One region of the Streptomyces sp. NPDC033216 genome, then DNA from elsewhere that is predicted to be linked to it. Evidence: riboswitches for the same ligand, from Rfam matches in the RefSeq annotation. Region 1 holds a riboswitch; each other region holds the start of a gene.

Region 1 (5,493 bases):
TGTGCTGCGGCACGCGCACTGGTGGCAGCACAAGTGGGTCCGTTACGGCGCGCTGATCACGCTGCTCGCCCTGTCGGGGCTGGTGATCCTCGCCCTCGTCCGTGAGCAGACGGGCACGGAGGGGTTCCTGGTCGGACTGGGGCTCGCGATACTTCCCGTGCCGCTTCTCATGGCCGCCTTCCGCTGGCTGGACCGGGTGGAACCGGGCCCCTGGCGGAATCTGGTCTTCTCCTTCTCCTGGGGCGCGTGCGCGGCGGCGCTGATAGCGATCGTCGCCAACAGCTTCGCGGTGCGCTGGATAGCGACGGCGACGGCCGACCCGGCCCACGCCGACACCCTGGGTGCCACGGTGATCGCGCCCGTCGTCGAGGAGTCCGCCAAGGCGGCGGCCGTCCTCCTCGTGTTCCTGTTCCGCAGACGGGACTTCACCGGGATCGTCGACGGGGTGGTGATCGCCGGGACGACCGCCACCGGGTTCGCGTTCACCGAGAACATCCTCTACCTCGGCAACGCCTTCGGCACCGACCAGCTCACCGGGGGCGGCGGTATCGCCTCCGTCACCGTCGCGACCTTCTTCGTGCGCGTCGTCATGTCGCCGTTCGCGCATCCCCTGTTCACGGTCCTGACCGGCCTAGGCTTCGGCGTCGCCGCGCTGTCCGGGGAGCACCAGCGGGTGCGGCGCGTGGTGCTCCCGTTGTGCGGCCTGCTGCTCGCGATGCTCATGCACGCCCTGTGGAACGGCTCGGCGACCTTCGGCGACTGGGGCTTCTTCGCGGTGTACGGGGCGTTCATGGTGCCCGCGTTCGGGGTGCTGACCTGGCTGGTGGTGTGGACGCGCCAGCGGGAGCTGGGCACCGTGCGCGACGAGTTGCCCGCCTACACGGCCGCCGGCTGGCTCAGCCCGGCCGAGCCGTACGCCCTCGGCTCGATGCGGGCACGCAGGCTGGCCCGGCAGTACGCCCGACGGCACCTGGGCAGGCCCGCGGCTCGGGAGGTGGCGCAGTACGAGGCCTACGCCACGTCTCTGGCGTTCCTGCGGCACCGCGGGCGCCAGGGACGGGGCGGCGCCGACTTCGTCGCACGGGAACGGGAGTTGCTGAACGAGTTGTGGCGGCGCAAGGAGGTGGCCCGGCCGGCGCTGGAGCACGCGTCCCGGCTGGCCGCGCCCGCGCCTCGGCCGGTCCACGGGGTGTACGGCGGGCCAGGGCTCGGGTACCCGATGGGGGTGACGCACCCCCCGACCGGCTACTACGGGTACCCCGGACAGACCTGGCCCCACCCGCAGGCCGCGTACACCCCGTACGCCTCGCCGTACCCGTACGTCCAGCACATCCAGTCCAGCCCGCACCAGTCCTGAGCGGTGCGGGCCGTGATGACAACGCCCTGGCCGGAGGCGCCCACGGGGCGGCTCCGGCCAGGGTCCACGAACATCCGGGAAACATCCGGGCGTAGACCTCACCGACCCCCGTGACACTTCCCGGAAGACCTCGGGGGGTCCGGTCACGGTCCCCCCGGGGAGATCTCAGAGGCTGAGCCCCTTGTCGCGCAGCCACGCGGCCGGGTCGATTCCGGTGCCGCCGCCGCCCGGGTGGACCTCGAGGTGGAGGTGGGCGCCGGTGACGTTGCCCGTGGCGCCGACGCGGCCGATGATGTCGCCGGTGGCGACCTTCTGGCCGACGCTGACGCTGATGGAGGACTGGTGGGCGAACCACACCTCGGTGCCGTCGTCGAGGGTGAGAACGGTCTTGTACCCGTACGAGCCGTCGTAGCCGGCGGAGGTGATGGTGCCGCCGTGGACGGCCTTGATGAGCGTGCCGGTGGGTGCGGCGAAGTCGAGGCCGGTGTGGTAACCGGAGGACCAGTAGGCGCCGGCCTGACCGAAGGTCGAGGTGATCGTGTACGAGGAGGTCGGCAGCGTGTACTGCTTGGCCAGCTTGGCGAGGCGCTCGGCCTCCGCCTTCTTCGCCGCTTCCTCGGCGGCCTTCTTCTTGGCGGCTTCGGCCTTGGCCTTGGCCTCCTTCTCGGCCTTGGCGGCGGCGTCCGCGGCGGCCTTGGCCGCGGCGGCCTCGGCTGCCTCCTGCGCCTTGGTCTCGACCTGGGTCTGCTGGGACTCGGCCTGCGCCATGATCCGGTTGCGCAGCGCCTCACCGGCGTCGGCCGCGCTGTCGACGGCGACGGTCTCGGCACCGAAGGTGCTGAGCGCGGGCGCCGCCTCCTCGGAGGTGTCGTCGTCCGAGATGAGGGAACCCACTGAGGGCAGGTCCGGCATGGAGATGGAGACCGGCGACTTGCCGGTGTTGGCGCTGGCCATGCCCGCGCCGCCGACGGCGGCTATGACACCGACGCCGAGAACGGTGGAGCTGCGGGCGAGGCCGCCGCGCTGCTTGGCGACGCGGTGCTTGCCGCGCACCGGGCGAATGGAGTCCGCTGTCGGGTTCCATTCCTCCCAGGGGCCCTCATCGCTGCGGTAGGCGCCGTAGCCGAAGGTCTGCTGGCTGGGCACGGTGGGGGCTTCTGGGGCAGGCCGGTTGGACGCCACGCGGGCGTACTCCTTTCCTTCCGTCGCCTACCGGGTTAGCTGACGGGTTCGGAGCAGGAAGGTCTCCTACGCGCGTATACCGGCCGTGACTGTACGGCGGCTTAGGCGCGATTCACCCCAAGTTGGTGGTTCCCCGGTTCCCTTGCGGGATTCGACGCGTGCGCACGGAGCCGACTCTTGTGCCGGCTGGGACGACCGCGCTGCGTTATCGAACGTTAATAGACCCGGGCACGGGATTCCAAGCTGTTCTGCTTGATCAACAACATTTCTGGCCTGGACTTTGGCCCCAGGATCGGTGAAAAGCGGGCGAGTTGACTGCCCGTCGCGAAACCTCAGGAGTCACCGCGGGTTTTGATGGTGACTCAGATGTTATGCACAGGGCTCCCGAGCGATCACCGAACGTGACGGGCCTGGCAGGGGGCAGGCCCCGAACGCACCGAAGGCCGGAATCCCATGATCAGGATTCCGGCCTTCGGCCTTGAGTAGCGGGGACAGGATTTGAACCTGCGACCTCTGGGTTATGAGCCCAGCGAGCTACCGAGCTGCTCCACCCCGCGTCGGTGTGACACCAGTCTACGCCATGCGGGGGACGCCCAGAACCACGGTCGGACCTGGGGGGCGATCAGGGGGTCCGTCGGAGCAGATGACCGTTCGGCGCCTTCGCCTGCTGCTCGTACTCCGGAAGTACGACGACGTCCGCTCCCGCGGCGGCCAGCAGGCCGCTCCCGTCGGCGTCGGTGACGAAGGTGTCCGGCTCGCGCCAGGCCGTCACCACCCGGCGCACGCCCGCGTCGAGGATGAGCCGGGCGCACGGGGCCGGCCGTGAGGCGCGTCGGGCGCAGGGTTCCAGGCTGCTGTAGACGGTCGCGCCGGCCAGCCGGGGGTCGGCGGCGTCGATCTTGGCGAGGGCCGCCTCCTCGGCGTGGACGACGGGGTCGCCCGCCTCTCGGGAGTGGCCGCGCGCCAGCTCCGTGCCGTCGCCCGCCACCACGACCGCGCCGACGCTGAACGCGGTCCGCGACGGCGGGCAGGCTGCGGCCAGCTCGCAGGCGAGGGCCAGCCAGTGCCGGTCGGCGGCGACCGGGAGCGGACCGGTGCCGGGTGCGGTGGGCTCGTACGACGTGAGGACCACGTCCCCGATGCGCCGCGTCCCGACCAGCCGCAGGCGTCCACCCTGATAACCACCGGGTCCGAAGAGCCGGGGCGCGTCCGGGTCACCCACGAACAGCGGGGCCTGGACGAGCTGGAGTTCGTCGGCGAGACCCTCCTGGAGGAGCTGCGTGTGGACGGTGCCGCCGCCCTCGACCATGAGGCGCCGCACGCCCCGTACGTGGTGGAGGTGTTCCAGGAGTCGGCGCCAGTCGAGGCCGGCGCCCAGCGCCACGACGTCGGTCGTCGGGCCGAGGTCGCGGGCGCTGTCCGCGCCGGCGTCCGTCGTGTAGAGCACCTTGTCACCGCCGGTGTGCCAGAACCGCGCCGCCGGGTCCAGCTCGCCGGTCCCGCTGACCGCCACCTTGAGGGGGTACTCCGGCTTGCCGGCGGCGACCCGGGCGGCCCGGCGGGCGGGCGAGTTGACCAGCAGGCGCGGGTTGTCGGCGCGGATCGTGCCGGCCCCGACCAGGATGGCGTCGACGGATGCGCGCACCTCGTCGACCCGGTCGAAGTCGGCCGGGCCGGACAGCAGCAGCCGGTCGGGACCGGTGTCGTCGAGATAGCCGTCGAGGGAGACGGCGGCGGACAGCAGGACGTACGGGTACGGCATCGGCGCGGTTCTCTCCGGGATCGGGAATCGGGGTCAGGGGCCGGGGTCGGGGTCAGGGGCCGGGGTCAGGGGCCGGGGAACGGGGGGAACGGCGATCAGCTTGGTTCAAGTTTTAAACAAACCTACACTGGGCGCATGACAACCCGCTGGCTCACCCCCGAGGAGCAGCGCGCCTGGCGCGCGTACGTCGCCGGATACCTGCTCCTGGAGGACGCGATCGACCGGCAGCTCCAGCAGGAGGCGGGCATGCCCCACGCCTACTACTCCATCCTCGCCAGTCTCTCCGAGGCCCCGGAGCGGCGGCTGCGCATGACCGACCTCGCCGAGCGCCTGAAGGTCACCCGCAGCAGGTTGACGTACGCCGTGACGCGGCTCGAGAAGGACGGGCTGGTGCGGCGCGAGGACTGCCACCGGGACAAGCGCGGGAGCGTAGCGGTCCTGACGGACGAGGGCGTGGTGATCCTGGAGAACGCGGCGCCCGGCCATGTCGAGACCGTACGCAGCCTGCTGTTCGACCGGCTCACGCCCGAGCAGGTGGGGCAGCTGGAGGAGATCTTCACTCAGGTCGCGCGGGGCCTCCAGGGAGACGGCGGCGAGGCGGCACCGGAGGATCTGCCGTGGCGCAGGCGCTCCTCGCCCTGTTCCGGGACCCCTGGGACCTCCGGGACCTCCGGGACCTCCGGGACCTCCGGGACCTCCGGGACCCCGTGAGCGAGCCCACGGCAGCGCCGTGAGCCGCCACACGATCGCATTGCTTCAAAGTTGAAGCATGAGGTAGGTTCACGACCGTCAATCTGCTTCAAATCTGAAGCAGACCAGTCGTGCGGCAGAAGCCGTGCGGAAGCAGAGGAGCGGCCAAAGTGCGCACCGCCCACCGGACCCGGAGAACCCGCATGCTCGACACTCCCGCCGCCACCGTGCGTGCCCGCGTCCGGGTACCGCTGCGCTTCCACGACGGGTACGCGGCGGACGCCGAACTCGTCACCTTCCACGGACTCGCCGACGGCCAGGAGCATGTCGCCGTCGTCCTCGGCGAACCCGGCCCGGTCCCCCTCGTACGGCTGCATTCGGAGTGCCTGACCGGCGACGTCTTCGGCTCCGCCCGCTGCGACTGCGGACCGCAGCTGCGCGAAGCGGTCGAACGCGTCGCCGACCGCGGGGGAGTCCTGCTCTACCTGCGCCAGGAGGGCCG
Region 2 (5,493 bases), on a different contig from region 1:
CCGGGTGCGGCTGCGGCTGACGTGCGAGGCGCCGCACGCCCAGGTGGTCGCGAGGATCTGCGACGTGGCACCGGACGGCTCCGCCACCCTCGTGGCACGCGGCGTCCTGGAACTCCGGGGCACACACACCGCGGGCGGGGAGGTCACCCTCGCCCTGACCCCCACCGGCCACGCCTTCCCAGCCGGCCACCGCGTCCGTCTGGCCCTCTCCTCCGCCTACTGGCCGTGGGTCTGGCCCGGACCGGAGTCGGCGGCGGGATTCACCGTGGATCCGGCGGGCAGCGCGCTGGAGCTGCCGGTGCGGGTCCGGGAGGCGGATGCCGGCCCCTCCTTCGAGGAGCCCGAGCAGGCGCCGCCGCTCGGAGTGAGCTTCCCCGTCACGCTCGACGAGCCGCGTCCCGAGCGGCGCGTGGTGCGGGACGCGGCCGGGGGCGCGTGGCAGCTGGAGGTCGCCCCGCCGGACGCCGGCACCCGCGTGTACCCCGACGGCCTGGAGTACACGGAGGAGGGGCTGACGACGTACACGATCGCCGAGCGCGAGCCCCTGTCGGCCCAGGTCCGCTGTGACCGGACGATCCGGCTGCGCCGCCCGGAGCGGGGCTGGGACACGAGCGTGCGCACCCGCTCCGAGGTCACCTGCGACGAGAGCGACTTCGTCGCCACCGACGAGGTGGTGTGCACGGAGGGCGGCGAGGTGGTGTTCCACCGACCTGGCACAGGCACATCCCACGCACGCCCCTTTAAAAGAGACTTGGGGTCCAATGCCCGTTTTACCCTTCTTGTGGACGCTGGTGAGTTGGCTCACGTCGCCCCCACGCGGGCAACCTGGACCGGAAGTTGTGATTCCGCTTTGCCCATCGGCAAGTTGACGTCCGGCGCACGAAAAGGATCAAGAAGGATCAAACCTCTGATCAAGGTCAATAGGGGCCATCTGTGAATCCGGCACTTGTTCCGGACATGCGCTCTCGCATACGTTCCCGGCCTGTCGGGCAGACGCCTAATCCTGCCGCCGCCCGGCACCCCATCGACCGACACTCACGCACGGCAGGAGCGGGGGACCCAGGTAAGTCGCCGAGCCGTACGTCACGCACGTACCGGACCGGCTCGGGGTGAAGTCGCGTCGCCGTACCCCTACGGCGGCCGGCCGGGCACTTTCCAGCCCGAACCCGACAGCTCACCTCGCAGGCGCCGGAGAGGAACGTTTCGTCATGCCTGCTGCCGTCCAGCACCGCCGCACCCGCCTTGCCCGCACCCTCGCCGTCGCCGCCACCGGCGCCGCCGTGCTGACCCTTCCGCTCATCGGCTCGACGAGCGCCTCCGCGGCCACCACGGCCTCGGCCACCACGGCCGCCACCACCTCGGCCGGGTACGCCAACAACCTGGACGGCTGGATCCGCGAATCCCTCGCGATCATGGCCGAGAAGGGCATTCCGGGCACGTACAACGGCATCTACCGAAATGTCATGCGTGAGTCCTCGGGCAACCCGAACGCCATCAATCTCTGGGACTCCAACGCGGCCGCGGGCATCCCGTCCAAGGGCCTGCTCCAGGTCATCGACCCCACCTTCGCCGCGTACCACGTGGCCGGCACCGCCTACGACCCGTACGACCCGGTCGCCAACATCACCGCCGCCTGCAACTACGCGGCGCACCGGTACGGCTCGATCGACAACGTCTTCGGCGCCTACTGACAGACAGCCGCCCCGCCCCTGGAGGGCCAAGGAACCAGAGGACCTCAGGGGCACCAGGGGAACTCAACAAAACCCAGTGAACGAGGAAAACTCAGCAAAACCCGGGGGAACTAGGGGAACAGTCTCTCGAGGACGACGGCCACGCCGTCGTCCTCGTTCGACGTCGTGACCTCGTCGGCCACCGCCTTGAGTTCGGGATGGGCGTTGGCCATCGCGACACCGCGCGCCGCCCAGTCGAACATCGGGATGTCGTTGGGCATGTCGCCGAAGGCGATCGTGTCCTCGGGCCGCAGCCCGAGGTGCTCGGCGGCCAGGGCCAGTCCGGTCGCCTTCGTGACTCCGCAGGGCTGGAGCTCCACCGTGCCCGGCCCGGACATCGTGACGCCGGCCAGCGAGCCGACCACCGAACGGGCCGTCGCCGCCAACTCGTCGTCGGACAGGGTGGGATGACGCAGCAGCACCTTGCTGATCGGCTCGCACCACAGGTCCTCGCGCGCTCCGACGCGCAGGGCCGGCAGCGTGGGGTGCGGCATCAGATAGCCCGGTTCGATCAGCGTGAGCCCGTCGACGCCGTCCTGGTCGACGGCCGCGTACACCTCGCCCACCTCCGCCTCGATCTTGCCGAGCGCCGTCTCGGCCAGGTCCCGGTCCAGGGTGACCGACCACAGCAGACGGTCCGCTCCGACGTCGTACAGTTGCGCGCCCTGTCCGCACACCGCGAGCCCCCGGCCGCGCAGGATCTCCAGCAGCGGCCGTACGCGAGGGGCCGGCCGGCCGGTCACCACGAGGTGGCGGGCGCCCGCGGCCGCCACCCTCGCGAGCGCGTCGAGCGACCGGTCGGAGAAGGTGTCGTCGCCGCGCAGCAGCGTTCCGTCCAGGTCGGTGGCGACGAGGGAGTACGCGCAGCGCGCGGCATATGCGGAGGGTGCGGCCATGATCAGAGAATACGGACCCCGACGGCCCCCGACTCGCTTCCCGTTCGGCGCCCGCTCCTTCCCCTTCCGCACCGTTCACACGAGAAACGGTTTTCTACCGCAACGCCGGGTACAGGGACGTTGAAGGCCTATGCACCGGTTGGCAACAACATGGTCCGCTACCTACCGCCCGTAGTGCCTGGGGCGGTACCGTCCAGACAGTCCAGGGGGGACTTGATCGGGGGGTCAGGTTGAGCAGCGGACGTATTCGTGTGCTGAAGCCGGAGGATCTCGGCGAGGGGGAACGGGAGCGGTGGCGCGCGCTGCGCGCCGCGTCGACGGCTCCGCGCAACCCGTTCATGGAACCGGAGTTCACCGACGCCGTGGGCCGGGTGCGGCCCCGTGCGCGCGTCGCGGTGGTGTACGAGGGGCGCGAGCCGGTCGGCTTCCTGCCCCACGAGCGCGGCCGGCTGGGTCAGGGCCGCGCCCTCGCGTACGGCGTCTCGGACTCCCAGGGAGCCGTCCTCGGCCGGGGTCTCGGTCTGAACGCGGAGGAACTCCTGCGGGCCTGCGCCCTGTCGAGCTTCGCCTTCGACAATCTGGAGGCGGACCAGGAGCTGCTCGTCCCGCACGCGGCGGCCGAGTACACGTCCTACGTCATCGACGTGGAAAAGGGCTACGAAACGTACGAGTCCGTCCTGCGCGCGCAGTCGCCGAAATTCGTGAAGACGACGCTCGCCAAAGAGCGCCGGCTCGGCCGCCAGGTCGGTGACCTGCGGTTCGTCTTCGACGAGCGTGATCCGGCCGCGCTGCGCACGCTGATGGCGTGGAAGTCCGCGCAGTACCGCAGGACCGGCCGCCGGGACCGGTTCGCGCAGGACTGGATCACGCGGCTCGTGCAGCTGCTCGCCTCGCAGTCGCGCGGCCCGGACTGCTCCGGCACCCTGTCCGTCCTCTACGCCGGCGGGCAACCGATCGCCGCGCACTTCGGGCTGCGCTCGACGAGCGTCCTGGCCTGCTGGTTCCCGGCCTACGACCCGGAGTTCGCGAAATACTCGCCCGGTCTGGTGCTGCATCTGCGGATGGCCGAGGCTGCCGCCGCCGAGGGCATCGGCCTGCTCGACCTCGGCCGGGGGGCCGCCGCGTACAAGGACTCGCTGAAGACGGGCGAACTGCCCGTGTACGAAGGAGCGTGGACGCGTCCGGGGGCGGGCGCCGCGCTCTACTGGCTCAGCCGCGAGCCCTCGCGCCGAGCGCACCACTTCGTGCGCAGTCGGCCGCGGCTCGCGGCGGCGGCCCAGCGGGCGCTGAAGGGTGTCGGGCGGCTGCGCCGGTCCTGAGGGGTTCCTGTCGGGTTCCGACCGGTTCCCGACACGTTTCCGGTGGGTTCCGGCGGCGGGTTCCAGGCCAGTGGAGGGGGAGGACTCGTGTCCCACGCGGCACGCGTACGGCAGGAGATTCAGAGGTTCCTCGCGATCGAGCCGGTTCAGGTCGCCGAACTGGAACTGGGACCGGGCGGCGGCGGGGTGCTGAGACCCGGCCCCGGCAGCCCGCCCGTCACGCACGGCGAGGTGTTCCTGCTGGTCCGCAGGGGTGGCCGGCCGGTCGCCACGCTGCTCGGGCGGGTGCCGCAGGGCGCCGACCCGAGGGCGGTCCTCACCGCACTGGCCCAGCGGCACGCGGACGCCGGACCGGCACCGGCACCGGCACCCACGGGGGTCACCGTCCCGTTCACCAGCGTCGTGGTCGCCACCCGTGAACGCGCCGACCGGCTCGCCCACGCGCTCGACTCGATGCTCTCCCAGGACCACCCCGACTTCGAGATCGTCGTCGTCGACAACGCCCCGGTGTCGGACACGACCCGCGACCTGGTCGCGCACAAGTACGGCGAGCACGTGCGGTACGTGACCGAGCCCGTGCCCGGTCTCGCCGTCGCCCACAACACCGGCCTCGCTGCCGCGCGCGGCGACGTCGTCGCGTTCACCGACGACGACGTGGTCGCCGACCCGCGCTGGCTGACCGAACTCACCGCGCCCTTCGCCGCCGACCCGGGCCTGGGCTGCGCCACCGGGCTGATCCTGCCCGCCCGGATGCGCACCCCCGCCCAAGTGCTCCTGGAGAGCCACGGGGGCTTCGCGAAGGGGTTCACGCCACGGACGTACGACCCCCTCGACCCGCCCGCCGACGAGCCGCTGTTCCCGTTCACGGCGGGCCGGTTCGGATCCGGCGCGAACATGGCGTTCCGAACCGGCGTGCTGCGCGCGGTCGGTGGCTTCGACCCCGCGACGGGGGCGGGGACGCTCGCGCGTGGCGGCGACGACCTCTACGGCTTCGTCCGCGTGCTCGCCCAGGGCCACCGCCTGCACTACACCCCACAGGCCTTGGTCTGGCACCACCACCGCGAGACCTGGCGGGACCTGGAGACCCAGGCGTACGGCTACGGCGCCGGACTCACCGCCTACCTCACCGCGATCCTGGTCAACCGGCCCGCCCTGCTGCCGGCGTTCCTGGCCCGGCTGCCCCGCGGACTCGCACACGCCCGCACGCTGACGGCGGTCCGGGACGCGGACGCCCAGGACGGGGAGAGGGATACGGGTGTACCAAGGGACACGGGGGCTCCGGGGGATACGGGGGATACGGGTGTTCCAAGGGACACGGGGGTTCCGGGGGACACGGGGGTTCCCGGCGCGAAGGGGGTTCCGGGCGAGCACGACGACCGTGGTCATCCGTGGCCACGCCGGTTGTCGCGGCTGCAACGCAGGGGGATGGCGTACGGGCCGGTCGGCTATCTGCGCGCCCGGCGTGCGCTGCGGGCCGCCCTCCGGGCCGGGGCGTCCGGGGCGTCCGGGGTGTCGGAGAGGTCCCGATGACCGGGCCGGGCGGCCACG
Region 3 (5,493 bases), on a different contig from region 1:
CGCAGCAGGTCGATGTCGCCGTCGCGGACCATCTTCCAGAACTCGGAACCGTCCGCCGGGTCGGAGAGCGGCAGGTTCACGTTGCGCACCCCCGGCAGCTCGATGTCCGGGCCCTCCAGCTTCTGGTCCGCCGCGTTGCGGAAGTCGAAGACCGTGTGCAGTCCGAGCGAGGAGAGGAACGCGGCGTCCTCGTCGGTGGCGTGCGCGAGATGCCCGCTGCGGAAGAGCACGCCGTGGCGTACCCGCCGGCCGTCGACGGTCGGCAGACCGCCCACGTCACGGAAGTTCCGCACTCCGGCCAGCTGGGGCTCGGTCGACGGGATCTGCTGCGTCACGGGGGCTCCTCCCGGTCCTCGGTCCCGGCAGGCGCGGCTCGGCATGGCCACCGGAACATTTCCTCGACCATACGACATGGATGCCCGGGGCAAACGGTCCTCCACAAGGGCCTTCGGCGGTCGCGGGACGGCCGGCGGGGACGCCGGGTTCGGGGCGGGCAGGCTCGATCCGACAGCGACGTACGAATGCCGTGAAACGGGCGAAGTCCGCCGTGGTGCGATGGTGTCGCGCCATGGATCGCGCACCGGGCCGCCTGGTGACCTTGATGCGATGGTTATCCGTCTGCGTCACATGTGGGAGTTCTGTCCGAATTGGATCCTTCATTCCAACTCGCTGTGGAATAGGAGACTCTGGGGGACCGTCACGTGATCAGCGTCATATTCGTGACCCTGAGTCGTTCGTCATGCTCACGTAATACGGCTGTTTCTCAAGGAAATTAATGGGAAAGCCGGCATCTCAATCCACGGAGGGTGACGGGCAGTCCCCTCAGGGGATCAAGCCAATGGCACGGGGAGTACAACCTTCGCTTGTCCCTGTGCGTCTCGGTCGCTTACGTTCCACACCAATCCGGACGGACGCCCAATCCTGCCGCCGCCCGGAGCCCGCACACTCACCCGTGAACGGCAGGAGCGGGGGACCCACAGGCAGTACCGCCTGTTCCGGTTCCCGGAACGGCTAGGGGTAAAGCCGCGCCTCGGCGCGGCCGGACATCTCCAGTCCGCACCCGACAGCTCACCTCGTAGGCGCCGGAGAGGAATTCGTCATGCCCGCCAAGGGTAAGCACCGCCGTCCGAAGCCCCAGCGCTTCACCCGTTCCATCGCCGCCGCCGGAACCGGCGGCGCCGCGCTCGCCCTCCCGCTCATAGGGGCCACCGGTGCGCACGCCGCGCCGTCCCAGTCGGCGGCGCAGTCGCTTTCCCCCGTTTCCGCCGCTTCCTCGCTCTCCTCCGTTTCGGAAGAGGCCGTTCAGGCCGTTCCCGTGGCGCAGAAGTCCGCGAAGTCCGCCAGGACCTACACGGTGCGGTCCGGCGACTACCTCTCGAAGATCGCGGACGAGCAGAACGTCAGCGGTGGCTGGACCCGGCTCTACGCGGACAACCGCGAGGCCGTCGGCGACGACCCGTCGCTGATCCACCCGGGCCTGAAGCTGTCGATCGGCGAGCGGGCCGCGACCGGCACGAGGGGCGCGACGGGTACGACCAAGTCGCCGTCCGCATCGTCCGGTTCGTCCTCCTCGTCGAAGCAGTCCACGGGCTCCTCCGCGAAGTCGTCCTCCTCGGACTCCGCGAAGTCGTCCGCGTCGAAGTCGTCCCCGTCGAAGGCGTCCGTCACCCAGGCCGCCGGGAGCACCACCGCCGCCACCGGCTTCTCCCTCCCGGTGGCCGGTGCGACCGTCGGCACCCCGTACAAGATGGCCGGCAGCATGTGGTCCAGCGGTTACCACACGGGTGTCGACTTCGTCGTCCCGACCGGCACCTCGCTCAAGGCCGTCGGCGCGGGCACGGTCGTCTCCGCGGGCTGGGGCGGCGCGTACGGCAACCAGGTCGTCATCAGGCTCTCCGACGGCTTCTACGCCCAGTACGCCCACCTGTCCTCGCTCTCCGTCTCGGCCGGCCAGTCCGTCTCCGCCGGTCAGCAGGTCGGCCTCTCCGGCGCGACCGGCAATGTGACCGGCCCGCACCTGCACTTCGAGATCCGTACCGGTCCCGAGTACGGCTCGGACGTCGATCCGGTCGCCTACCTCCGCTCGCACGGCGTCTCCGTCGGCTGACGTACCGCTGGAATTCCCCGCCTGACACGCCACCGAAGGCCGGACCCCCCTCCCAGAGGGTCCGGCCTTCGGTGTTTCCGCCGCCGCCCCCGCCGCGGCTGTCGCCGCCGCTGCCGCCGCCGGTGTGGCTGTCGGTGGCGACCGCGCCGCACCACGTCCGCACCGTCTCCGACGGCTTCGGTGCCGTCGACGCCGAGCCGCCCCTCGTTCCAGCACCGGACGGTGGGGCCGAAGCCGCACACGGCCGGGCACTTCGCCGACCGCACGATCCCGAGCCGTGTCCGGATCAGCGGCTTCCGGGGGTGTCTCGCGTCGGCGCGAACGAGGGCGGCCGTATTCCCTGATTGGCCAAGTCTTTAGGAGTGGCTTATCTCACCGTCCGTCAACTCCTGCCTACGGTCGCGTAGGTCACATTCGAAGGTGAATCATGAACGGTTGTGGCAGACGATTCGAAGAATGACAACAGCTCAGCGATCGGGTCGTACGTGGCGGTGGGGGACAGCTTCACCGAGGGCGTCGGCGACCGCGGCCCCGACGGGGCGTTCGTCGGCTGGGCCGACCGGTTCGCGGTGCTGCTCGCGGACCGGCGGCCCGAAGGCGACTTCAGGTACGTGAACCTCGCGGTGCGCGGCAAGCTGCTCGACCAGATCGTGGCGGACCAGCTTCCGCGAGCGGTCGAGCTGGCGCCGGACCTGGTCTCCTTCTGCGCGGGCGGCAACGACATCCTCCGGCCCGGCACCGACCCCGACGAGGTCGCCGAACGCTTCGAGCGGGCGATCGCGGCCCTGACCTCCGCGGTCGGCACCGTCATGGTGACGACCGGGTTCGACACCCGTGGCGTCCCCGTGCTCAAGCATCTGCGCGGCAAGATCGCCACCTACAACGGCCACGTGCGCGCGGTCGCCGACCGGTACGGCTGCCCGGTCCTCGATCTGTGGTCCCTGAAGTCCATCCAGGACCGGCGGGCCTGGGACGGCGACCGGCTCCACCTCGGCGCGGAGGGGCACACACGCGTGGCGTTGCGTGCCGGTCAGGTCCTCGGCCTGCCGGTGCCCGCCGACCCCGAGCAGCCCTGGCCGCGGCTCCAGCCGCGCGGCACCCTCGAGATCCGGCGCGACGACGTGCAGTGGGCGCGCGAGTACCTGGTCCCGTGGATCGGGCGACGGCTGCGCGGGGAGTCGTCGGGTGACCACGTGACCGCCAAGGGCACGCTCTCACCCGACGACATCAAGATGCGGATCGCGGCGGTGGCGTAGCCCGAAGGGGGTGCGGCCGGCGGTTCCCGGGCCTCTGCCGGTCGCTCGACCAGTGAGGTGAGCGCGCGGGAGTGGTGCCCTCGCCGGGCCCGTTCCGGATGCTGGGATGACCGCATGCCCCGCTCCCGCACGCCTCTCGCCTCCACTGCCCTGTTCGCCGGTACGTCCGGCAGGGCGTCGCGCGCCGTCGCCGCGGCCGTCGTGACGCTGCTCGCCCTCGGGCTGCCGGCCGTCGCGGCGCCCCACGCGGCCGCCCGGCCCGCCGGGGCGGTGGTCGTGCCCGGCCCCGCCACCGTCACCGTGACCGGCGAGGGCGCCGCGAGCGCCCGACCCGACCTCGCGGTCGTCGGCGCCGTCGTCGAGGCCACGGCCGAGACCCCGCGGACTGCGCTGGACACGCAGTCCCGGGCCGCGACCGCCCTGCTCGACGCCGTCCGCCGCCAGGGCGTGGCCGAGCCCGACATCCGTACCGAGAACGTCTCCGTGACCCCGGTCCACGACTACCCTGAGGGCGCTTCCCGGCTGAGGGGGTACCAGGCGGCGCAGGCCTTCTCGGTGGTGGTCCGTGAGGTGGGCAGGACCGGGGCGGTCCTCCAGGCGATCACCGACGCCGCCGGGGACGCGGGCCGCGTCGACTCGGTGACCTTCGACGTCTCCGACCCCGCCCCGCTGCTGGCGCGCGCCCGCCGGGCAGCGCACGAGGACGCCCGCACCAAGGCGGTCCAGTACGCACGGCTCAGCGGCCACCGACTGGGCCGCCTGGTCTCCCTGAGCGAGGACCCGACCGGCCGTCCGCGCCCGGTGCCCCCGGCCGCCGACACCTCCGGTGTGGTCCCCGTGGCGCCGGGCGTCATCCGCGCGACGGCGACGGTGACGGCGGTGTACGAACTCGACTGATCCGGCCTCAGCGCTCCTCGGCGCCCGACGTCCGTGCCGCCAACCCGAGTTCCCGGGCCAGCGCCTCCTCCACCCATTCCTGCGCGCGGCTCCGGGGCACGGCGCCGTCGTAGGACGTGAGCTGTACGGCGAGGCCGTCGAGGAGGGCCGTCAGGCGCAGGGCCGTCCCGGCCGGGTCGGCACAGCGGAACTCGCCCGCGGCCACCCCCTCCGCGATCACCTCGGCGAGCGCCGCCTTCCACCGCCGGTCCAGGTCACGGGCGACGTCCCGAAGGGCCGGTTCGCGCAGCGACACAGCCCAGCCCTCGATCCACAGCCGCCAGCCCTTGGCCGACCCGGTGGGGGCGTACCAGCGCACCGCCGACCGCAGCCGGCGCAGCGCGGTCGTCCGGCGGCCGAGCAGTTTGCGCAGCCGGGCCAGATCGCCTTCGGCGGCGTAGGCGAACGCGTCGGCGACGAGCCGTTCCTTGGTGGAGAAGTGGTAGAGCACCAGCGCGTTGCTCACGCCGAGCGCCGAGGCCACGTCGGCGATCCTGACCGCCGCCACGCCCCGCGCCTCGATCTGCTCGATGGCCGCGCGCAGCATCTCCTCGCGCCGCTCGGCCACACTCAACCGGACCCTCGCCACGCCGTCACCCTACACAGGGCCCACCACCTGCGACGACGCCGTCAGCGGTGCCGGCCGTAGCGCTCCGCGATGATCGGCAGCCGCTGCTCGGCGATCGCGTGCGCGGCCTGGCGAGGGGTCGTTCCGTCGGCCTCCGCGCGCTCCAGCACGAGTTCCACGAGGGCGCGCATCGAGCGGCGCGTGTGGGCGAACGCCTCCCCGGCGTCCGCGCCGATGTCGCCGAACAGGGTCCACCACCACCAGGCGTTCGTCCCGGAGTTGACGACGACGTCCGGCAGCACGCTCACCCCGCGCGCGTGCAGCAGCCTCTCCGCCTCGGGCAGGACCGGCATGTTGGCCGCCTCGGCGATCCAGCGGGCGGTGATCCGCGCCTGCTCGTCCGGCCCGATCGCGTACGACACGGCGGCCGGTACCAGTACCTCCGCCTCGGCCGACAGCCAGGCGTCGTCCGGGAGTTCGCGGTCGCCGGGGCGCAACGCCCGGCGGTCGACGGTGCCGTGGGCGTCCCGCGTGGCCAGCAGCGCCTCCACGTCGAGGCCCGCCGGGTTGGCGATCGTGCCCTTGACGTCGGCGACGGCCACGACCCTCAGCCCCGCGCGCATGAG
Region 4 (5,493 bases), on a different contig from region 1:
TCGCCAAGGCGGGCGGCAACCCCGTCAACGCGGCCTCCATGCTGGCCGTCCTCGGCCTGGGCGCCCAGGGCGGCGAGGAGATCGTCCTCGCCTCCGAGGCCGAGGGCGCGGACGCCGCTCTCGACCGGCTGGCCAAGTTGGTCGCCGAGGGTCTCGAGGAGCTGCCCGAGACCGTCTGAGCCGACTGTCGCCCACAGCAGGTACCGAGCCGCGTCGCCCGCTTCCGGGTGGCGCGGCTCCGCTGTTTCCGGCCGCTGTTTCCGGCACCGGGTGACATTTTCGGAGGCGGGCCGGAAATCATGCGCGGACCCGCGAAGAGCACGCGAGCGACACGGGAAGGGCGCGCCGCCTCAAATGCGGAGGCACGTCGGAAAAGGGCAGCGGAAACGCCCCTCCGCCGAATTGCCTTCTTTGTATACGGCCCTTGTGTTAATGCCGCAGGCCGGACATGTTTACGACGTGTTGCGAAGTCCTCACACGGTCCCGGCGGTGACCGCCCGAGAAGCGCAGCCGGTGCGCGGAGGTCGCGCGCTCGGCGTGCAGCGCCGTGACGGCCCGCGCGCGCTCTCCGTCGCCGCGCGCCACGGCGTCCACGATCGCGCCGTGCTCCGCCCAGGACTCCACGGGGCTGGTCGGCGCGTCCACCACGTACATCCAGGAAATCTTGTGGCGCAGTTGGGTGAGCGTCGAGGTCAGGGCGTGGCTGCCGGAGGCCTGTGCGAGGGTCTCGTGGAACCAGCCCCCGAGGGAGCGCAGATCCTCGCCGCTGCCCCGCCTGGCACGTTCCTGGCCCAGCCGGACGAGGCCGCGCAGCACCTTGAGATGCCCCTCGGTGCGTCGTCGGGCGGCCCGGGCGGCGCCGAGCGGTTCCAGGAGCATGCGCATGTCCAGCAGGTCGGCGGCCTCCCGCTCGGAGGGTTCGGCGACGCACGCGCCCGCGTGCCGCCGCGTGACGACGAAGCCCTCCGCCTCCAGCGTGCGCAGGGCCTCCCGGACGGGGACGCGCGAGACGCCGTAGCGGCGCGCGAGGAGTTCTTCGGTGAGGCGGCTGCCGCGCTCGTAGACACCCGCGACGATGTCGTCCCGGATGGCCGTGCACACCGAGTGCGCCGGAATACGCATGACCGACCTCCGCCTTAATCACCGTGAAACGTCGACGATTGACGTGTGCTCCGTGACTCTATTGCAATCAGCGGGAATTTCCGATGGGGGGCCGGAATCCAGGGATATTTTTTGACAGCACGTTCCGTGAAACGACGAAAGCCCCGGCCACGAGGGCCGGGGCGATCACGTTCTGCGCCGAACGTCGTCAGATGCGCACGCCGTGCTGGCGGAGGTAGGCGACCGGATCGATGTCCGAGCCGTACTCGGCGCTGGTGCGGGCCTCGAAGTGCAGATGCGGGCCGGTGACGTTGCCGGTGGCGCCGGACAGGGCGATCTGCTGGCCCGGGGCGACCTTCTGGCCCACCGAGACTCCGATGGACGAGAGGTGGCCGTACTGGGTGTACGTGCCGTCGTTCATCCGGATCACGACCTGGTTGCCGTAGGCGCCGCCCCAGCCGGCCTCGACGACGGTGCCGAGGCCCACCGCGTGCACGGGGGTGCCGGTGGAGGCGTGGAAGTCGATGCCGGTGTGGCTGCCGGAGGACCACAGGGAGCCGCCGGACCGGTAGCCGGTGGAGACGTAGGAGCCGCTGATCGGCGAGACGAAGGTGTTCAGGCGCTGGCGCTCGGCCGCGCGGGCGGCACGGACCCTGGCCTCGCGCTCCGCCTCGACCTTCGCCGCGGCCCGGGCGGCGGCCTCCCTGCGCTCGGCCTCCACCACGGCGGCCTGCTTCTGGGCGGCGGCCTGGTCGTCGATGCGCTCGGCGACGGTGTCGCCCACGGCGACGACCGGGATGAGGCCGGTCTGCTCGACGGGGGTCTCAGCGGCCAGGGCGGGGCTGGAGGCGACGGTGCCGATGACGCCGGTGGTGGTGAGCGCCGCGATGCCCGCCACGCGGGCGGTGGTGCGCTTCATCCGGCTGGGACGACGGTGCTTCCCGGTGGCGCAAGTGGACGCCATGAAGTTGAGCGGTCCTTTCCTTCCCTCTCGCCTACCGGGTTAGCTGACGGGTTCGGAGCAGGAAGGTCTCCTACGGACCCCCTCGCGCACACGCGCGGGCGTCCGATTCACCCCAGGGACTGCCTCATTGGGTCCCCGGCTCCCCTGGCTCGCGCCATGCGGGGACTCGGCGATGACTGTCCGGTGCCGCGGGCGCGGCGCACTGCCTGACGAACAGCCCGATTGAAAGTAGACGCGGGGGTCGTCAATACCCAAACGGAACGCGGCTTTTGTAGCGCATGCCACAGGGCAGACAGGCAGCCTCTCTCTCAAATCGGACATCAGGGAGCCCTGGTGACACATCCGTCAACCAGGGCTCCCTGCGCGCGCGTGGCGTCGCGGTTGCCGCTCCGCGTCGCCACATCGCGTTCCTACTCGGCGATCCCGCTTCGCGTTCCCCCTTCGCCTTGCTACTCGGCGGGGACGACCTTCACCTCACCGATGCCGAGGGCCTCGACCGGCGCCTTGATCGCGGCCGCGTCGCCGACCAGGACCGTCACCAGGCGGTCCACCGGGAAGGCGCTCACGACCGCCGCGGTGGCCTCGACGGTGCCGGTCGCGGCGAGCTGCTGGTACAGCGTCGCCTGGTAGTCGTCCGGCAGATGCTGCTCGACCTGGTCGGCGAGCGTGCCCGCGACGGCGGCGGCCGTCTCGTACTTCAGGGGTGCCACACCGACGAGGTTCTGCACGGCGACGTCACGTTCGGCGTCGGTCAGGCCGCCCTCGGCGAGGGTGCGCAGCACCTTCCACAGGTCCTCCAGGGCGGGACCGGTGTTGGGGGTGTCGACGGAGCCGCTGATGGCGAGCATCGCGGCGCCCGAACCGTCCGGCGCGGACCTGAGGACCTGGCCGAAGGCGCGCACGCCGTAGGTGTAGCCCTTCTCCTCGCGCAGGACGCGGTCCAGCCGGGAGGTGAGAGTGCCGCCGAGGCAGTACGTGCCGAGCACCTGCGCGGGCCACACGCGCGCGTGCCGGTCGGCGCCGATGCGGCCGATCAGCAGTTGCGTCTGGACGGCGCCGGGGCGGTCCACGATGACGACCCGTCCGGTGTCGTCGGCGGTCACCGGCGGCACCGGACTCGGCTGGGCCGTGGAGCCCGTCCAGGCGCCGAGGGTCTCGCCGAGGAGCGCGTCGAGGTCGAGCCCGGTGAGGTCGCCGACGACGACGGCGGTGGCCGTGGCGGGACGGACGTGCTTCTCGTAGAAGGCGCGTACGGCGGCGGAGTCGATCTTCTCGACTGTCTCCGCGGTGCCCTGGCGCGGCCGCGACATGCGCGCGGTCGCCGGGAACAGTTCCTTGGAGAGTTCCTTGGCGGCGCGCCGGGAGGGGTTGGCCAGCTCGTGCGGGATCTCGTCCAGGCGGTTGCGGACGAGGCGCTCGACCTCGCTGTCGGCGAACGCCGGCGCCCGCAGGGCATCCGCGACGAGGCCGAGGGCCTTGGCCAGGCGGGAGGCCGGGACCTCCAGGCTGAGGCGGACGCCGGGGTGGTCGGCGTGCGCGTCGAGGGTGGCGCCGCAGCGCTCCAGCTCGGCGGCGAACTCCTCGGCGGAGTGCTTGTCGGTGCCCTCGGAGAAGGCCCGCGCCATGATCGTGGCGACGCCGTCGAGACCGGCCGGCTCGGCGTCCAGGGGCGCGTCGAGAATGACCTCGACGGCGACTACCTGCTGGCCGGGGCGGTGACAGTGCAGGACGGTCAGGCCGTTGTCGAGCATGCCGCGCGCGGGTGCCGGGAACGCCCAGGGCCTGGCTTCGCCCGCGCGGGGCTGGGGGTGGAAGTCCATCGCGGCGAGCTCGGTCACTGGGCCGCCTCCTCGTTCTCGTCCTCGTCGGCGGTGTTCTCGGTGGGCTCGGTGGGCTCGTAGACCAGTACGGCGCGGTTGTCGGGGCGCAGGCGGGCCTTGGCGACCTCCTTGACCTCCTCCGCGGTGACGTCCAGTACTCGCTGGACCGCGGTCAGGGCGAGCTGCGGGTCACCGAACAGGACGGCGTACCGGCACAGTTCGTCGGCGCGGCCGGCGACCGTGCCGAGACGGTCCAGCCACTCGCGCTCCAACTGGGCCTGGGCGCGTTCCATCTCCTCGTCCGTGGGGCCTTCCTCGGCGAACCGGGCCAGCTCCTCGTCGATGGCCGCCTCGATGACGGGCACCTCGACGTCACCGGACGTCTTGACGTCCAGCCAGCCCAGGGAGGGCGCGCCGGCCAGGCGCAGCAGGCCGAAGCCGGCCGCCACCGCCGTACGGTCGCGGCGGACCAGGCGGTTGTAGAGGCGGGAGGACTCGCCGCCGCCGAGCACGGTGAGCGCCAGGTCGACCGCGTCGCACGCGCGTGTGCCGTCCTGCGGCAGGCGGTAGGCGGCCATCAGGGCACGGGCCGGGACCTCCTCCTCGACGACCTCGCGCAGCTGCTCGCCGATGACGTCGGGCAGGGAGCCGTCACGGGGCTGGGGCTTGCCGTCGTGGGCGGGGATGGAGCCGAAGTACTTCTCGATCCAGGCGAGCGTCTGCTCCGGGTCGATGTCGCCGACCACCGACAGGACAGCGTTGTTGGGCGCGTAGTACGTGCGGAAGAACGCGCGCGCGTCCTCCAGCGTCGCGGCGTCCAGGTCGGCCATCGAGCCGATCGGCGTGTGGTGGTACGGGTGGCCCTCGGGGTAGGCGAGAGCGGTCAGCTTCTCGAACGCCGTGCCGTAGGGGACGTTGTCGTAGCGCTGGCGGCGTTCGTTCTTGACGACGTCGCGCTGGTTCTCCATCGACTCGTCGTCCAGGGCGGCCAGCAGCGATCCCATGCGGTCCGCCTCCAGCCAGAGGGCCAGCTCCAGCTGGTGGGTGGGCATGGTCTCGAAGTAGTTGGTGCGCTCGAAGCTGGTCGTGCCGTTGAGCGAGCCGCCCGCGCCCTGGACCAGCTCGAAGTGACCGTTGCCCTCGACCTGGGCGGAGCCCTGGAACATCAGGTGCTCGAAAAGGTGAGCAAGGCCGGTACGGCCCTTGACTTCGTGGCGCGAGCCGACGTCGTACCAGAGACACACCGCTGCGACGGGGGTCAGGTGGTCCTCGGAGAGCACCACGCGCAGGCCGTTGGCCAGGCGGTGCTCGCTCGCTGTCAGGCCCCCGGAGCCTGCCTGGGCTGTGGCCGTGTGACCCATGGGCATGTACGTCCTTCCGATCGCGGACGCGGTCGTCGAAACCGCGCTTTTCCTGCCGGTCCTGCCACTGTATGCAAGCGTGCGGAGCGGCGGCGAAGTTCCCGGGCGGCGTACGCCGAGAGCGAGATCGCGTAGCCTGCGGGCAGCCGTGGACGAGGTGCCTCTCCGGCCGGTCCGGTCGCCGACGCCCGGGCCCTGGGACGCACTGTCAGTGTCACGGTCCACAATGGTCCGCGTAGATCCCGTC

Evidence for each region. A riboswitch is a leader RNA that binds a small molecule or an ion and turns the genes downstream of it on or off. The one in region 1 is predicted to bind cyclic di-AMP.
Region 2: linked by a shared signal. The riboswitch ahead of ACZ5Y0_RS28965 (transglycosylase SLT domain-containing protein) and the one ahead of ACZ5Y0_RS30565 (M23 family metallopeptidase) in region 1 are both predicted to bind cyclic di-AMP.
Region 3: linked by a shared signal. The riboswitch ahead of ACZ5Y0_RS07230 (M23 family metallopeptidase) and the one ahead of ACZ5Y0_RS30565 (M23 family metallopeptidase) in region 1 are both predicted to bind cyclic di-AMP.
Region 4: linked by a shared signal. The riboswitch ahead of ACZ5Y0_RS16030 (M23 family metallopeptidase) and the one ahead of ACZ5Y0_RS30565 (M23 family metallopeptidase) in region 1 are both predicted to bind cyclic di-AMP.

Annotation. Positions count from the first base shown of each region.
Region 1 is NZ_JBVIQK010000023.1:76,581-82,073, reverse strand. It holds gene ACZ5Y0_RS30570 (PrsW family intramembrane metalloprotease) at 1-1,357, shown strand, start outside; gene ACZ5Y0_RS30565 (M23 family metallopeptidase) at 1,523-2,539, opposite strand; cyclic di-AMP (ydaO/yuaA leader) riboswitch at 2,549-2,706, opposite strand; tRNA gene ACZ5Y0_RS30560 (tRNA-Met) at 3,023-3,096, opposite strand; gene ACZ5Y0_RS30555 (dihydrofolate reductase family protein) at 3,162-4,301, opposite strand; gene ACZ5Y0_RS30550 (MarR family winged helix-turn-helix transcriptional regulator) at 4,437-5,012, shown strand; gene ACZ5Y0_RS30545 (GTP cyclohydrolase II) at 5,195-5,493, shown strand, end outside.
Region 2 is NZ_JBVIQK010000020.1:105,827-111,319, reverse strand. It holds gene ACZ5Y0_RS28970 (CocE/NonD family hydrolase) at 1-937, shown strand, start outside; cyclic di-AMP (ydaO/yuaA leader) riboswitch at 1,023-1,203, shown strand; gene ACZ5Y0_RS28965 (transglycosylase SLT domain-containing protein) at 1,209-1,691, shown strand; gene ACZ5Y0_RS28960 (HAD family hydrolase) at 1,802-2,626, opposite strand; gene ACZ5Y0_RS28955 (GNAT family N-acetyltransferase) at 2,872-3,945, shown strand; gene ACZ5Y0_RS28950 (glycosyltransferase family 2 protein) at 4,033-5,475, shown strand; gene ACZ5Y0_RS28945 (polysaccharide deacetylase family protein) at 5,472-5,493, shown strand, end outside.
Region 3 is NZ_JBVIQK010000003.1:121,517-127,009, forward strand. It holds gene ACZ5Y0_RS07225 (tyrosine-protein phosphatase) at 1-335, opposite strand, end outside; cyclic di-AMP (ydaO/yuaA leader) riboswitch at 938-1,095, shown strand; gene ACZ5Y0_RS07230 (M23 family metallopeptidase) at 1,100-2,107, shown strand; gene ACZ5Y0_RS07235 (SGNH/GDSL hydrolase family protein) at 2,545-3,363, shown strand; gene ACZ5Y0_RS07240 (SIMPL domain-containing protein) at 3,478-4,260, shown strand; gene ACZ5Y0_RS07245 (TetR/AcrR family transcriptional regulator) at 4,268-4,888, opposite strand; gene ACZ5Y0_RS07250 (glutamate dehydrogenase) at 4,930-5,493, opposite strand, start outside.
Region 4 is NZ_JBVIQK010000007.1:117,723-123,215, reverse strand. It holds gene ACZ5Y0_RS16040 (HPr family phosphocarrier protein) at 1-179, shown strand, start outside; gene ACZ5Y0_RS16035 (GntR family transcriptional regulator) at 430-1,122, opposite strand; gene ACZ5Y0_RS16030 (M23 family metallopeptidase) at 1,310-2,065, opposite strand; cyclic di-AMP (ydaO/yuaA leader) riboswitch at 2,079-2,247, opposite strand; gene ACZ5Y0_RS16025 (M16 family metallopeptidase) at 2,515-3,903, opposite strand; gene ACZ5Y0_RS16020 (M16 family metallopeptidase) at 3,900-5,252, opposite strand.